One region of the Pseudoalteromonas sp. J2K-J979 genome, then DNA from elsewhere that is predicted to be linked to it. Evidence: predicted binding sites of a transcription regulator. Region 1 holds the regulator's gene; the other holds the start of a gene.

Region 1 (4,428 bases):
CTGCTCTAGGAGCTCAAAAATTTGGCGCTGATAAAATAGCTCTAATTACAACAGATACTTATCGTATTGGAGCCTATGAACAATTGGCAACTTATGGCAGAATCATCGGCTGTCCGGTTAAACAAGTAAAAGATGCAAATGAATTAGCAGAAATGCTTTATCATTTACGAAATAAGAGACTAGTATTAATTGACACCGCTGGCATGAGTCAACGTGATTTACGTTTGACCGAACAGCTCAATACTTTAATGAAAAATGCGCGAGTGGACATACGTAGTTACCTTGTATTGAGTGCAACAGCACAGTTAGAGGTATTGCAAGAGACGGTTAAGCATTTTAAAAAGGTACACTTAAGTGGTTGTATATTCACAAAACTTGATGAATGCTTAAGTTTAGGAGAGATTATAAGTATTGCGATTCAAAATCGCTTACCAATAGGGTATCTTACTAATGGTCAGCGTGTGCCAGAGGACATTAGAGTGGCTAATGCAGAAAAACTAGTCAAAAAGGCTGAGCAACTGTACGCTAAACGTGCAAACGCGCAATTTAAAAGACATCCAAACTTGGAGTCTCATGCAGTAGGGATGTATGATTAATACAGTTTTAGATCAAGCAAGTGGCCTGCGAAGAATGAATCAAAATAATCAAGCTGTAAAAGTAATTGCAGTGACAGGCGGCAAAGGTGGCGTGGGTAAAACCAATGTCTCCTTAAATATGGCAATTGCAATGGGACAACAAGGCCAAAGGGTTTTGGTACTTGATGCTGACTTAGGGTTGGCAAACTGTGATGTGATGCTTGGACTCAGAGTTGAACGAAATCTCTCGCACGTATTATCGGGCGAATGTGAATTGGAAGATATTTTAGTCGAAGGTCCACACGGAATCCGTATTGTACCTGCAACATCAGGTTCTCAAAACATGGTAGAACTATCTCCAGCTGAACATGCAGGTCTCATCCGTGCTTTTGGCGAATTGAATGCTGACTATGATGTGCTGATTGTAGATACCGCAGCTGGTATTTCAGATATGGTGTTAAGTTTTTCAAGAGCAGCTCAAGATGTACTCGTAGTTGTATGTGATGAGCCGACTTCAATAACAGATGCTTATGCTCTAATTAAAATATTGAGTAGAGAGCATGGTGTCTATAAATTTAAAATAGTCGCTAATATGGTACGCAGCTTACGTGAAGGCCAAGAGTTGTTCGCAAAGCTTTCTAAAGTGACAGACCGTTTTCTAGATGTTTCTCTAGAGCTTGTCTCGACAGTTCCCTTCGATGAGAATATGCGTAAATCCATTCGTAAACAAAAAACGATTGTTGATCTCTTCCCTAAGTCACCCGCAGCAATTGCATTTAAAACGCTTGCAACAAAAGCGGCTAAATGGCCTATTCCAAATCAACCTTCAGGGCATTTGGAGTTCTTCATAGAAAAGCTTGTAAATCGCTAAGGCATCCTGTGTGAATAAAGTAATAGGGTATAGCACTGCAGATCAAATGACGAACATGATCGAAAGACATGTAACGTTAGTAAAGCGCATTGCATACCACTTACTGGCGCGATTGCCAGCGAGCGTTCAATTGGATGATTTAGTGCAATCAGGAATGATAGGCCTGATTGAAGCCGCGAAAAATTTCGATGGCTCAAAAGGTGCGAGTTTTGAAACGTATGCAGGAATCCGCATACGTGGAGCAATGTTGGATGAAATACGAAAAGGGGACTGGGTTCCACGATCGGTTCATAAAAATGCGAGAATGGTTGCGCAAGCGACTGCAGAATTGGAATCTTCATTAGGGCGAGAAGTAAAAGATATAGAAGTTGCTGAAAAACTTGATATTACGCTCAATGAATACCATGATATTCTTAATGATGTAAATAGCGGTAGGATTTTGGGGATTGAAGATCTAGGTGTTGATGAAGATGTGCTCCATAACGAAGAACATTTAAACTCTAGTGACACACCCTATGTTCATACACAAACAGAGCGGTTTAATGACTCCTTAATGGAAGCAATTAAAACTTTACCTGAACGTGATGCACTGGTTTTATCTCTTTACTACAATGATGAAATGAATTTAAAAGAAATAGGTGCAATTCTTGATGTGAGTGAATCAAGAGTTAGCCAAATACATGGCCAGGCAATGATAAAGCTAAAAGCAAAAGTCAGTGACTGGATTTGAATTAGAAGTACTGTAATTTGGGTTTAAACCTCACCGGAGGATGTTTTGGATAAAAACATGAAAATTCTTGTGGTAGATGACTTTTCAACTATGAGAAGAATCATTAAAAATCTGCTTAGGGACTTAGGATTTACTAATGTTCAAGAAGCTGATGACGGTAGCACCGCACTACCAATGTTACAAAATCAAGAGTTTGATTTTGTTGTAACTGACTGGAACATGCCTGGAATGCAAGGTATTGATTTGCTCCGAGCGATCAGAGCTGATGACAACCTTAAGCATTTACCCGTGTTAATGGTAACGGCTGAGGCTAAAAAAGAACAAATCATTGCTGCGGCTCAAGCGGGTGTTAACGGCTACATTGTTAAACCGTTTACCGCTGCGACGCTGAAGACTAAATTGGATAAAGTGTTTGAGCGTTTAGGTTAAACAAGAAGGAGAGCTTCATGTCGGCCAGCGCTATACCACAAATAACACTTGAACAAGCCAAACAGCTCGTCGAGCTTTTGGAAAATGGCGAACAAGAACAAGCGAATGAGCTGTTATTACAAATAAGCTCAGATGAACAGTCTGAGCTATTTGCAGAGGTTGGTAAATTAACTCGGCAACTTCATGACTCACTTAAAAACTTTGAGTTAGATGACAAGCTTTCTTCGTTAACACAAGAATCATTGCCGGATGCCAAGCAGCGATTAAATTATGTTATGGAAATGACAGAGCAAGCTGCAAATAAAACAATGGATGCCATTGAAGCTAGCTTGCCTCTCGCCGATAAGTTAAACGACGATATTAATAATCTTAAGCCCTCGTGGGATAGATTAATGTCACGGGACTTAAAGTTAGGTGAATTTAAGACGTTATGTCTTGAGCTTGATGACTTTATTCAAGGTACGCAAAAAGATACGCAACAACTTCATAGTTTGATGACTCAAGTATTAATGGCTCAAGATTATCAAGATCTGACAGGTCAAGTAATTCGAAGGGTTATCGAGCTGGTTCGAGAGGTAGAAGACAGTTTAATTTACATGTTAACTGTCTTTGGTTCTCCAGTTGAAACGTCAAAAGAAGTACACGAAAAAAATACGATTGTAGCCGATGTAAGTTCAACTGAACTAGATCAGGTTGCTGAAGGGCCGATTATTGATGCTGCTGAGCGTGATGATGTAGTTTCCGGTCAAGATGAAGTTGATGACTTATTATCGAGCTTAGGCTTCTAAATGGGAGAGCAGCTGCATGAGCTTTGAAGTTGATGAAGATATATTGCAGGATTTTTTGGTCGAGGCTGGTGAAATACTCGAATTATTGTCCGAGCAGTTAGTTGAATTAGAAAATAATCCTGAAGATGCAGATTTACTCAATGCTATATTTAGGGGCTTTCATACCGTTAAAGGTGGAGCTGGCTTTCTAGCAATGACAGAATTAGTTGATGCTTGTCATGGGGCTGAAAATATTTTCGATGTTCTCCGTCAAGGCAAACGCAGAGTCACTGCCGAGTTAATGGATGTCATTCTTCAAGCTCTCGACACTATTAATGAAATGTTTGCAAAGATTCAAAATAGAGAGCAACCTGATGCGGCTTCACCAGAATTACTCGATATTTTACATAAGTTAAGTAAGCCAGAGTCTGAAGATGAGGTTGGGGAGGTTGAAGAAACAGCTCCAGAAGAAGCATACTCTGAACCTGAACCTGAAAATGAATCAGAACCATCACAAGATGAGTTTGATGACATTTTTTTCGGTGAAGATCCTATAACACCAGAAGCTAGTTCACCAAGTTCAGATTCTATTGATGATATAACGGAAGATGAGTTTGAAAGCTTACTTGATGAGTTACATGGTTCTGGACAAGGGCCGGCTGCACAGCAATCCCCTGATTCAACAAGTTCTGATAATGATGATATAACAGATGATGAGTTTGAAAATTTACTTGATGAATTACATGGTTCAGGATCGTTCGGCGCTGTAAGCGCTTCAAATGAGCAACCCAAATCACCACCGAGTGTTGACACAAATGCTGCAAGTTCTGACGAAGAAATTACAGAAGATGAATTTGAATCATTACTTGATGAGCTTCATGGTTCTGGAGCTCCTAAAGCTGTCAGTAATGGCTCAAAGCAAGCTTCCGTTCAAGCTAAAGCAGAAGTGCCAGCTGCACCTAAAGCTGCACCAGCAAAACCTACACCAGTTGCTAAACCAGCAGCGCCTGTAGCAAAAGTACCAGAAAAGCCAACAGCGGCCCCTGCTAAAGCTCC
Region 2 (4,428 bases), 460 kb from region 1:
TTTGCGCAGCATCAAATAAAGCGCGGATAAAGTTGAGTTGATACGAAACATCTTGATGGATCGAGCGGCGGCTCATATCTAATAAATTCTGACACGCATTGATAAGTGAGTTATAAGCTTTGTTTTCTCTTGCGATATCGGCGAGTAAATATTGTCGGCTAAATGAAAAGGGAGAAATACTGACACTTTGCTTGACTGTTTTAAGTGCTTCTTTAGGCTGCCCCATGGCTAACTGGCAGCGTGCTTTTATATCATGTGCTTCTACACGAAAACGATTAATATCAAGCACTTCTTCGCACAATTCAAGTGCTTGTTCGTAATCTTTTTTGAGTAAGTAGATAGAAGCGCTCGAAATCAGCGCCCAGGTCACACGTTTAATGGCCAGCTCACTTTTGAGTAATTGCAGGGCATTTTCATAATCTTTTTGCTTGATGTAAATATTGCTAAGCAGCTGGACACAATATTGGCGATATCTGGGCTGAGATTTTTTGACAGCTAAAATCAACTCAATTGCAGTGCTAAATTGTTCTTGCTCTAAAGCCAACATCGCATCTTTTAAGAGTTGTTTACGTTTATAAACACGATGGATCCGTGACTTTAATAACCCCTGTGAAAAAGGTTTGATTAAATAATCATCAGGTTCAGCCTCGACCGCACCTAGCACCATAGGTCGGGTACTCTCACCCGATACAATCATATAGATAGCATCGACAGCCAAACATTTTTTTAATCGTAATTCTTCGAGTAATTGTCGGCCATTTTTACCTTGGCCTAAGTTATAGTCAATAAACAGTAAATCAAATTTTGTCTCAAGGCATTGTACTAATGCAGACTCTCCGCTGTTGGCAAAATTAATATTGCGTGCACCAATACTAAACAGCAATCCTTTCATCATGGTTTGAAATGATCGTTGGTCATCTACTATGAGAATTTTTTTATCTTGATAGTTAATGAGTGGTTTGGCTGTCATAGAATCGATTTTATGAACCTTTAATTGTTGTCTTTGCCTATTAGATAGTAAACTATTTACCAGCAAGCTGCTGTATTTCCTTCTCTAAATACAGGTTAATTTTTAAAAAGGTCTTATCTTGTGGTGTTACCTAAATTCACGATAAAAAAAAGCAAACGACGTAAAACAATCGCGATTAAAATTCAAAACCAACAGATCACTGTGCATAGCCCTTACGGGGTTTCGATTGATTACCTAACACAACTGGTTCAACAGAAACAACACTGGATCAGCAATCATTTAGAAAAACAACGTGCGCATGCTCAACCAGCACATTTTGACCGATTGACAATCGATATATTTGGACAACCCTATGAGCTGTGCTGGCAAGCAGCCAATAAAAGCAGCCATATGATTAGTGAGCAAAAAGTTATTATTCATACAGCTCGCCGTGTAAAAGATTCAGACTCTTTTCGAATTAAACAATTAGAAAGTGTATTCACACAACAATTGAGCGATTACATTGCGCATCGCATTAAACATTTTTCGCAATTAATGGCGTTAAACTATCAACAAGTTCAGATCAAATATTATCGTCGACGCTGGGGCTCGTGCTCGAGCAAAGGTGTGATTAGTTTTAATTTACTGTTAGCGCAAGCACCGACTTGGGTCATTGATTATGTCATCGTGCATGAATTAGCGCATTTGAGGTATATGGATCACAGTCAGCATTTTTGGCAACTAGTTCACGAGCACTACAAACAGGTGAGTGATGCACAAAATTGGTTAAACAAGAGGATGAATATATTAGACACAAGATAGAGGAATTTTATATAGGAGTAGATGGTGGAGGGAGGTGGATTCGAACCACCGAAGGCTGAGCCGTCAGATTTACAGTCTGATCCCTTTGGCCACTCGGGAACCCCTCCGTTTCTACGAGGGCGATAATAGCAAAAATTTGATCTGTGTAAAGAAGTTTTATGACACTTTCAGACTGTTTGCCTGTTTAATACACATCTTGATGTTTTTTAGTTCAAGTTGGTAAAGTTGTGAGTTCGAGTGTGCTGAAATATAGGAAGCGCTTGACTGGTGAAATATTTTAAGCACAACTGGAAACAGTCAAACAGTCAAACAGTCAAACAGTCAAACAGTCAAACAGTCAAACAGTCAAACAGTCAAACAGTCAAACAGTCAAACAGTCAAACAGTCAAACAGTCAAACAGTCAAACAGTCACTGTGATGAATTTTAATATATTAAATTAAGTAGCTATAAGAAGTGAATAAGTTTGAAGTAAATACTGAAAGAATGGTGGAGGGAGGTGGATTCGAACCACCGAAGGCTGAGCCGTCAGATTTACAGTCTGATCCCTTTGGCCACTCGGGAACCCCTCCAAATTCAGTGCGGGCATAATATCAAAAATGTTCTTTATGTAAAGGAAAAATATTAAAGAATTTGGCTGGCATGCCGATAAATTTGTTAATGAAAACAACAGTGGTTATATTTAATGCAGATTGATGGAATTTTAACAAACGAAGCACAGTTGGGTAATCAACTGGCCGTTTCGGTTGATGAAAACCGCCGATCAGACTTTTCGCTATTATTGGCGATGTTATCCCATGATGCGACAGATTTCGCACAGTTTCATTTACCTCAAGAAGAACAACCCAGCCCTTATCCAGAAATTAGTGATAATACTGATTTAAGAGTTAAATTAGGTGCGGGGCCTATACAACCTTTAGCGATAAAACCAATCGACTTTTTAATAGGAAAAGATAACAGGGCATTATTGGCATCTGATGGCTTGAAGCAAATAAAACTTAAACAATATTTAAAACCTGAGCCACTTGCTTTACGCGATGACCCATCGCATATTTCTTCAGAAATTATAAATAATTGTGAGTTAAATGTGAAAAAACGTTATTTTAAACAAGATACTCAAGTCGGTGATATGCAAATAAATGCAGCTGCATTTTATGATAACTTACAAAACCCTAACCTTCATACCCCTCTCTCTGTCATTTCGGCATAAACAGTAGTGTATCTCACTTATCGATTTGCAAAGTCATATTCTCGTTAGCATTAACCAGTAGCATGACACTTTTTATATTTCTTCTCACTACCACACGGGCATAAATCATTTCTACCGATTTTTATATCGGGTGTAGGAGTGATATCACCATCGATATAAAACCACTGTCCATCGCGCTTTTCAAAGCGAGATTTCTCATTAAGTTGGCAAAATAATTGTTGGTAAAAGTAGTGAACACTAAACTCGACGGTTGCACTATCAGCGTTTTCAGAGTTATTTAATACTTCGAGTTTGATAAATCGACAGCTTTGTGCAAAATCACGGATATCAGCGATAGAATTATCAAAGCGTTTTTCGACGGCGTACGTGTGGTGAATGTACTCTGCATTATTTACCACATAGGCACTAAATCGTGAACGCATAAGCTGTTCTGCGTGTTCTGGCAGTGCTTGGCCAGTTATAAACGGCTGGCAACAATTTTCAAAAGAGACGTCAGTACCACAATAACACATACAATATTTTACCTACTATTCTAAAGCTGAAAGTGTATCGTAAAATGATGATTCTTTGCTAAAAATACTTAGGTTATTTTATCTATTTCTCAACTCTCGCACTTAGCTGTTTACATACGAAGGCTTAATTAACAGCATACTTAGTATCGGCTTCTTTATTTCGCACAAAGCTATAAAGTTGCGCTGTTTTATTATTAAGAGTGCGTTGGTTTGCTAGTTGATTGAGTTGTTCAAAACTGAGCATATTTGTCCAAGTGATAACCGCAGAAAAATTGCCATTGTAAAGTGCAGAGTTGAGAACATATTCAAGATTAGAAAGGTGCTTTTGTCTTATAACTAATAATTTAGCTTTATCGATTGAACAGGAATCTAATAATGATTTGCTTGGCACAGCGTCAGGAGCAATGAGTAGAGTCCAACCAGGTTGTTGATTAAATTGATGCAGTATTTTTAAAAGTTCAAACGTCGCGCTGATATCATCATCGACTTCAACTAAGTGTAAATGAGTTTTTGCGCAGGTATCTTGGTAACTTTTAACTCGTCTTACATCAATTGTTTGTAACATAATTATCTCACTGGTTGTTTATACAGTACTCATATATGTACAGTAGTTTATACAGTTGTGTGGCGCAAGTGTTTTTTTTGCATTTTGTTTAATTAAACACCAGAACATGTTTGAAAATTCGGCTCCGGACTAGGCAAATAGTTGATATGTATAGGCTTGTACCTTATTTTTAGAGCATAAAAAGCCTACGTTAAATAGTAGGCGATTGGGGCGAAATTGAGAATGGGAGTTTATTCAAACAAACACATTGTCACGGAGCATAATTAGCGTCATGGATTTGCTCGTACAGTGATGCGGCATAAATTCGAGCATCTTTAATTTGTTTGGCGCATAAGTGTTTTTGTAACTTCGCGATAGCTTCGACTGCTTCTA

What was found. The regulator FliA, encoded in region 1, starts transcription of late flagellar genes. The targets are predictions, from matches to a motif close to CTAAAGNTNNNNNNNNNNNNGCCGATA.
Region 2: AC3KVK_RS07005 (VC2046/SO_2500 family protein) is a predicted target of FliA. The motif match lies at 2,394-2,420, and genes of this name have one in related genera.

What each region holds. Positions count from the first base shown of each region.
Region 1 is NZ_CM200281.1:1,047,120-1,051,547, forward strand. Features, by position in the region: gene flhF (flagellar biosynthesis GTPase FlhF) at 1-596, shown strand, start outside; gene AC3KVK_RS04955 (MinD/ParA family ATP-binding protein) at 589-1,446, shown strand; gene AC3KVK_RS04960 (RNA polymerase sigma factor FliA) at 1,493-2,176, shown strand; gene cheY (chemotaxis response regulator CheY) at 2,222-2,605, shown strand; gene AC3KVK_RS04970 (protein phosphatase CheZ) at 2,623-3,393, shown strand; gene AC3KVK_RS04975 (chemotaxis protein CheA) at 3,410-4,428, shown strand, end outside.
Region 2 is NZ_CM200281.1:1,505,142-1,509,569, forward strand. Features, by position in the region: gene AC3KVK_RS06985 (response regulator) at 1-970, opposite strand, end outside; gene AC3KVK_RS06990 (M48 family metallopeptidase) at 1,091-1,771, shown strand; tRNA gene AC3KVK_RS06995 (tRNA-Tyr) at 1,794-1,878, opposite strand; tRNA gene AC3KVK_RS07000 (tRNA-Tyr) at 2,257-2,341, opposite strand; gene AC3KVK_RS07005 (VC2046/SO_2500 family protein) at 2,455-2,979, shown strand; gene AC3KVK_RS07010 (YchJ family protein) at 3,030-3,491, opposite strand; gene AC3KVK_RS07015 (SulA-like leucine-rich domain-containing protein) at 3,616-4,056, opposite strand; gene AC3KVK_RS07020 (tetratricopeptide repeat protein) at 4,307-4,428, opposite strand, start outside.